Regions from separate parts of the Archangium minus genome, predicted to be linked through region 2. Evidence: riboswitches for the same ligand, from Rfam matches in the RefSeq annotation. Region 2 holds a riboswitch; the other holds the start of a gene.
What was found. Region 2 has a riboswitch for cobalamin ahead of F0U60_RS28115 (energy-coupling factor ABC transporter permease). Riboswitches for the same ligand answer to the same signal wherever they lie in the genome.
Positions count from the first base shown of each region.

Region 1 (3,399 bases), 3.4 Mb from region 2:
GATGCACTCGTAGCAGCCCGCGATCGAGGCGATGGTCGCCGTCGGCGCGATGGCGATGAGCAGCGAGTTGCGCAGGCCTACCTCCTGGATTCGCTTCCGCAGGGCGTTCCAGCGCGCGGAGTCCTCGGGCACCACGTTCCACGCGTCGAACTGGAGCTCGCCGCGCGCGGCCCGCGTCTCGGAGAAGGACGGGTGTGCACCGCGCTCGGCCGCCATGTCCGACGAGACGGAGAGCGCGTGGAAGTAGATCTCCTCGGAGATCTTCCTCGAGAGCGTGCGCGCCTCGACGCTGTCGAAGGGCAGGCGCATCTGGAAGAACACGTCCTGCAGGCCCATCAGGCCCAGGCCCACCGGGCGCCAGCGCAGGTTCGAGCCCTTCGCCGAGGTGATGGGGTAGTAGTTCAGGTCGATCACCCGATCGAGCTGCCGCACCGCCGTGCGCACCGTCCGCGCGAGCTTCTCCCAGTCAAACGTCACCCGGCCCGCGTCGTCCACGGACGTGTGCCGCGCGAGGTTGATGGAGCCGAGGTTGCAGACCGCCGTCTCATCCTTCGAGGTCACCTCGAGGATCTCCGTGCAGAGATTCGAGAGGTGGACGACCCGGCCCGGCAGCGCCGTCTGGTTGCAGGCCCGGTTGGACTTGTCCTTGAACGTCATCCACCCGTTTCCGGTCTGCGCGAGCGTCCGCATCATGCGCCCGTACAGCTCACGCGCCTTCAGCGTCTTGTGCGCGAGGCCCTGCTGCTCCGCCTGCGCGTAGGCGCGCTCGAACTCCTCGCCGTACAGGTCCGTGAGGTGCGGCACCGCCTTCGGATCGAACAGGGACCAGTTCCCATCGGCCTCCACGCGCTTCATGAAGAGGTCCGGAATCCAGTTCGCGAGGTTCAGGTTGTGCGTGCGCCGGGCCTCATCACCCGTGTTGTCGCGCAGCTCGAGGAACTCCTCGAGGTCCGCGTGCCAGGTCTCCAGGTACACGCAGCACGCGCCCTTGCGCTTTCCTCCCTGGTTCACCGCCGCCACGGACGCATCGAGCGTCTTCAGCCACGGCACGATGCCGTTGCTGTGCCCGTTCGTGCTCCCGATGAGCGAGCCGCGCGAGCGGATCCGGTGGTACGCGAGGCCAATGCCACCCGAGAACTTCGAGAGCATCGCGACGTCCGTGTAGCGCTGGTAGATGCTCTCCAGGTCGTCCCCGGGCGAGTCCAGCAGGAAGCAGGACGAGAGCTGCTCGTGGCACGTGCCCGAGTTGAAGAGGGTGGGGGAGCTCGGCACGTACTCCAGCGTCGAGAAGAGCCGGTAGAGCTCGAGGATCTCCGGAACCGTCTCCCCAAGCGCCACCGCGATGCGCATGAAGAAGTGCTGCGGCGTCTCGAGCACCTCGCGCGTCTTCGGGTGCTTGAGCAGGTAGCGGTCATAGACCGTGCGCAGCCCGAAGTACTCGAAGAGGCGGTTGCGCGAGGGGTCGATCGCGTCATTCAGCTTGCGGGAGTTCGTCGTGACGAGCTTCGCGACGCGCTCGTTCACCAGGCCTACCCGCTGGCCAGCGGCGATTGACTGAGAGAAGGAGTGGATCTCCTGCCCGGAGACCTCCTTGTCGATGTACGTCGCGAGCAGCCGCGCCGCGAGCTTCGCGTACTCGGGCTCCTCCAGGGTCAGCGAGGCCGCGGTCTGGATGGAGAGCTGGTCGAGCTCCTTGGTCGAGGCGCCGTCGTACAGGCCGGCAATCGTCTTCGTCGCCACGCGGATGGCATCGACCTGGCGCAGCCCGTCGCAACAACGGCCGATCGCCCGGACGATCTTGTTCAGGTCCGCACCCTCGAGGCTCCCGTTGCGCTTGCGCACCCGCATGGTGGTGGGCGGCGTGGACATGGGGGCCATGGGGACCATGGACTGCGAGCCCTGCTCGCGTCCCGCGGTGTGGCTTCCGTTCAACATGCTCCTCCTCCTCCGTTCGCGACCGTGTTGAGCCGAGGAGGAAAAGGTCTGCCCGCGCCGCGCATGCGACGTGCGATGACTCGCAAGGCCGACCTTCGCCCCCACGGGCGACTGGATCAGATGCGTCCAGGTCGAGCTGCCACTGGATTTCTCCCCAGGGGGCAGGTGCTGGCAGGTCTTCGGGCTCGCGAGCACCCGGCGCATGGCCGGTGCTGATTCCTAATGCCGCCTACTTCCCAGCCTCTCGGCCAGTGTGTGGTGGACGGGTTCGTTCTCGCTTACCGCTGCGGGGCAGCTCCGGATTCACACCGGATTCCCTTTCAAGCCAGAGCGGATGCTCGGGCACCAGCGACGCGAGCCAACGTACGGGTGGACCCCTAGGCTGTCAATGAATCCGGCCGAGCGCCGCGGCCCGCGACAATTCCTTCGTCCGGTGCCGCTTCCGATCTACCTTGGACGGATCTTCTCCCGCTCCCAGAGGGCCAGGGAGAGGGCCTGCTGCAACGAGGGCTGGAGCTCGCGCGGAGCGAAGGGCTGACCTGTGTCCAGCGCCCACGTGAAGAGTGCTCCAGCGAACTCTCCCGCCGTGCGGTAGCGCTGGTTCACGTCCGGCGCCAGCGCCTTGCGGAGGATGACCCCGAGCTGCCGATCCAGCTTGTCCGGGAGGCTCAGCTTCGCCGCCCGGATAGCGGCCATCACCACCTCGGGGTCGTCGCTGTTGCGTGCGAAGGGGTGGAAGCCCAGCACCAGCTCGTGCAGGACGATGCCCATCGAGAAGAGGTCCGAGGCCTGCGTCACTGTGTCCCCGCGCGTCTGCTCCGGAGACAGGTAGTGCAGCTTGCCCGCCGTCACCCCGTCCTCCGGGCCCAGGTCCAACCCGCGCGCCTTGGCCACGCCGAAGTCGCCGAGCTTCACCTCGCATTGCCCGGAGAAGAAGATGTTGGAGGGATTCACGTCCCCGTGGATGAGCTCCAGCGGCCGGCCGCTGCGCGTGCGCGCCTGGTGGAAGTAGGCCAGTGCCCGCAGCACCTCGATGCACACGTGGACACCCACGGCTACCGGAGGCGGGGAGCCCTGGCTCTCGTGCGCCCGGAGCAGCCCCTCCAGGTCACCGCCCACGAGGAACTCCATCGCGATGAAGTAGCGCCCGAAGGCCTCGCCGATCTCCAGTCGGCTCACCAGGTTGGGGTGCTCCAGCAGGCCCATCAAGTCCGCCTCGTCGGCGAAGGCCTCCGCGGTGACGTCCTTGCGCATCAGCTTCAGCGCCACCTTGAAGGGCACGCCCTTCTCGTCCTTCGCCTCCGCGAGGAACACCTCCGCCATGCCCCCTGAGCCCAGACGCGAGCGCAGCACGTAACGCCCGAAGCGGCGCGAGGGGATTTCCACGGTCTTCGCGGAGGGGGGGGCGGAAGACAAGGTGCCTCCAGTCTACCCCGTCACTGCTCCTCCGGTGCTGTCTTCCGT
Region 1 is NZ_CP043494.1:10,342,425-10,345,823, reverse strand. It holds gene F0U60_RS42335 (ribonucleoside-diphosphate reductase subunit alpha) at 1-1,887, opposite strand, end outside; cobalamin riboswitch at 2,088-2,300, opposite strand; gene F0U60_RS42330 (serine/threonine-protein kinase) at 2,383-3,351, opposite strand.
Region 1: it holds a riboswitch for cobalamin, as region 2 does, so the genes downstream of both, F0U60_RS42335 (ribonucleoside-diphosphate reductase subunit alpha) here and F0U60_RS28115 (energy-coupling factor ABC transporter permease) in region 2, are expected to answer to the same signal.

Region 2 (3,399 bases):
TGCTCGAGCAGATGGTCGCCTGCGGGGAGGAGTTCGAGCGCCGGGTGATCACCGGAGAGCGCTACCCGTTCTCCAACGTGGTCAATGCCATGCGGGAGATCCACAAGGGCACGCACCGGCCCTACCCGTGCGGCGCGGGCGCGGGGTACCTGGGTGTGTCGGCAGAGGGCAATCTCGCGGCCTGTCACCGCTTCGTGGGTGATGAGGAAGGCGCGATGGGAGACCTGCGCACGGGTGTGGATCGCGAGCGCCAGGCCCGGTGGCTCGCCGAGCGCCACGTGCACCGACAGGAGCCGTGCAGGAACTGCTGGGCGCGGTACATGTGCAGCGGCGGCTGTCACCACGAGGTCATCCAACGAGGGCGCCCGGCGTGTGACTACATCCGCGGCTGGCTGCACTACTGCCTGGGTGCGTACAGCCGGCTCGTGGCGCGACGGCCCGACTACTTCGGCCTGGTGCCCGAGGCCGCGCACCAACCATGAGCACGGAGCTCCTTGAGACCGAGGTCTGCGTCATCGGCGGAGGGCCCGCGGGCTCGGCGTTCGCTCGCGAGCTGGCGCGGCGCGGGCACCGCGTCCTCCTGGTGGAGCGGCACGCCTTCCCACGGCTCCACGTGGGCGAGTCGCTGACGCCCGGGGTGTGGCCCCTGCTGGAGGCACTCGAACTCCGTGAGGCGGTAATCGCCTCGGGCTTTCTTCCCGCTACCGAGGCACGTGTCCGCTGGACGGACGACGAGACCCGTGTCGCTCGGGCAAGGGCCTCGGAGCCTGGCCTCGCGGTGGACAGGGGCCGCTTTGACGCGCTGCTGCTCGGCGCCGCGAAGGCGGTGGGAGTCACGGTGCTCCAGCCCGCCACCGCGAGCGAGCCCCGGCGTCTGGCACGAGGCTGGGAGGTCTCCGTGTCGAGCGGAGATAGGGCGATCCTCGTCCGGGCCCGCTTCCTCGCCGACGCAAGCGGGCGCGCCTTCGTGCTGGGCGGCCAGAAGGAGCCCACCTCGGCACGGACCCTGGCGCTGTACGGCTACTGGCACTGCGCTCCCGTGAATCACGCGGAGACGCGGGTGGAGGCGGCGCGCGCGGCGTGGTTCTGGGGCTCGCACCTTCCGGGCGGGCTCTTCAACGCCATGGCCTTCGTCGATCCGGAGCTGTTGCGCCAGCGAGGCGTTCGCAAGCCGGGACTGGAGGACTTCTACCTCGAGCTGATGGCGGGCTCGGAGCTGCTGCATGGGCTGAAGGACGCGAGACGGATGGGCCCAGTCATCGCGTGTGACGCCACCAGCTACGCGGACCCGGAGCCCATTGACGACACCTGCATCAAGCTGGGCGAGGCCGGCTTCGGCATCGATCCCCTGTCCTCATCCGGGGTGCAGAAGGCACTGCAGACGGCGCTGTGCGGGAGCGTTGTGGTGCATACGCTCCTGTCCGGCCGGGGAAACACGGCGGCGGCCCTGGCCTTCTACCGGGAGAACCAGCGGCACTCGGTGGAGCAACACGCGGCGTGGGCGGGAGGCTACTACCACGAGCACTCACGCTACCGGGACGAGGCCTTCTGGAAGCGCCGCGCCCGGCCCGCGACAGAGCCGCCCACGCCCGCCCTCCGGGAGGAACTGAGCAGGCGGCCGAAGCACCGCGTGCGCCTGGCGGAGGGAGCAGCCCTGATCGACACACCCTGTATCGTGGGCGAGTACGTGGAGCTCCGACGCGCGTTGAACCACCCGAGCCTCGCCCGCCCCGTGGCCTACCTGGGGGGTGTTGAACTGGCGCCCCTGCTGGAGTGCCTGGGCGACGGACGAACGATCCAGGAGCTCCTCCGCGCATGGACCCGGTGGATTCCTCCAGACCGGGGGCTGGCCATCGCGGGATGGCTTCACCGGCAGGGGCTGCTCGTCGGTGGATGACTATCCATTGACAGGGTCCCGTCCCCTCCGGTACTTGGCCCCGACAACTGAATTCCAGCCATGGGTGCCCACTCTCACGGGCATAACAGGGAAGCCGGTGTGAATCCGGCGCGGTCCCGCCACTGTAAGTGGAGAGCAGCCTCCGAAGTCACCACTCGATGCCCTCGCGTCGGGGAAGGTGGAGGCGGCGCTGAACGTCGTCAGGCGTTCTGAATCCACGAGCCAGGAGACCTACCCAGGCCATTCAACCCCACCTCTCCGCGGATTGAGAGCGAGGTTACCATGCCGGGTATCTCCGGGCGTGGGTGTGGTGCCGCACTGTGGCATCGCGTCCAGGCCCTCCTTCAGCCAGCGCTCCACGCCTCTCGGGCCCCCTCCCGTTTCTGGCTGCTCGCGGCCCTCCTGCTGCTGCCCCACCCCGCCCACGCCATGCACCTGGCGGAAGGACTCCTTCCGTTCGGATGGGCCTTGGGCTGGACCGTCTCCGTCCTTCCGCTGCTCGCGCTCGGTGTCACGCGATTGCGGCAGCGCGTGGCGCAGAACCCGCTCTACTCGCCCTTCGTGGCGATGCTCGCCGCCGCCGTCTTCGTCGTCTCGTGCATGCCGGTGCCGGTCCCCATCATCGGCACCTGCTCGCATCCATGCGGCACGGGGCTCGCCGCCGTGCTTATCGGCCCGGTGATGACGGTGCTGGTGACGTTCGTGGCGCTGCTGCTCCAGGCGCTCTTCCTCGCCCACGGCGGGCTCACCACCTTGGGCGCCGACATCTGGTCCATGGGTGTGGTGGGCGGCTTCGTCGGCTACGGCGTCTTCCACGGACTGCGCGCGGTGCGAGCCCCCCTCGCGGTGGCCGCCTTCGCCGCCGGCATGCTGTCCGACTGGGCCACCTACGCCATGACGTCCTTCGAGCTGGCCTCCGCGCTGCACGGCGCCCAGCCCCTGGGCAGCGCGTTGGGAACACTGCTGCTCTCGTTCCTCCCCACGCAACTTCCGCTGGGTATTCTCGAGGGCGCCCTCACCGCGGGAGCCGTCGTCTTCATCGCCCGCCGTCGGCCCGCCCTCCTGCACTTCCACGCCCTCCCCCCTCCCGCTCCCGCCACGTCATGACGCCACTCCTCGCTACCGCCACGGGCTGGCCGGGCGTCGACGAGCACGTGGTGCTCCCGTTCGCCGAGGCCGCTGGTCGCACCCCGCAGCCACCACTGATCCCAATAGAGGGGGATGTCCTCCTCTTCGCCTTCCTCTGTGCTGGGCTCGTAGGGGGATTCTTCCTCGGCTACCTCTACCGCGCCCTGTTCGTCGAGACGAGGGAACAGACGTGAGCCGCACCTCCCAGCTGCGAGAGCGAGCCGCGAGGCTCGATGCACGCCTCAAGCTGGGGGGCGCTCTGTTGGCCCTGGTGGTGACACTCGCCGGGCCCGCGCCGCATACCGCCCTGGGCGTAACGGGGTTGGCGCTGCTCGCATCCCTCGCGGTGGGCGAGCGCGTCAGGGCCTTGATTC
Region 2 is NZ_CP043494.1:6,942,058-6,945,456, forward strand. It holds gene F0U60_RS28105 (radical SAM protein) at 1-482, shown strand, start outside; gene F0U60_RS28110 (NAD(P)/FAD-dependent oxidoreductase) at 479-1,897, shown strand; cobalamin riboswitch at 1,943-2,151, shown strand; gene F0U60_RS28115 (energy-coupling factor ABC transporter permease) at 2,180-3,004, shown strand; gene F0U60_RS28120 (hypothetical protein) at 3,001-3,219, shown strand; gene F0U60_RS28125 (energy-coupling factor transporter transmembrane component T family protein) at 3,216-3,399, shown strand, end outside.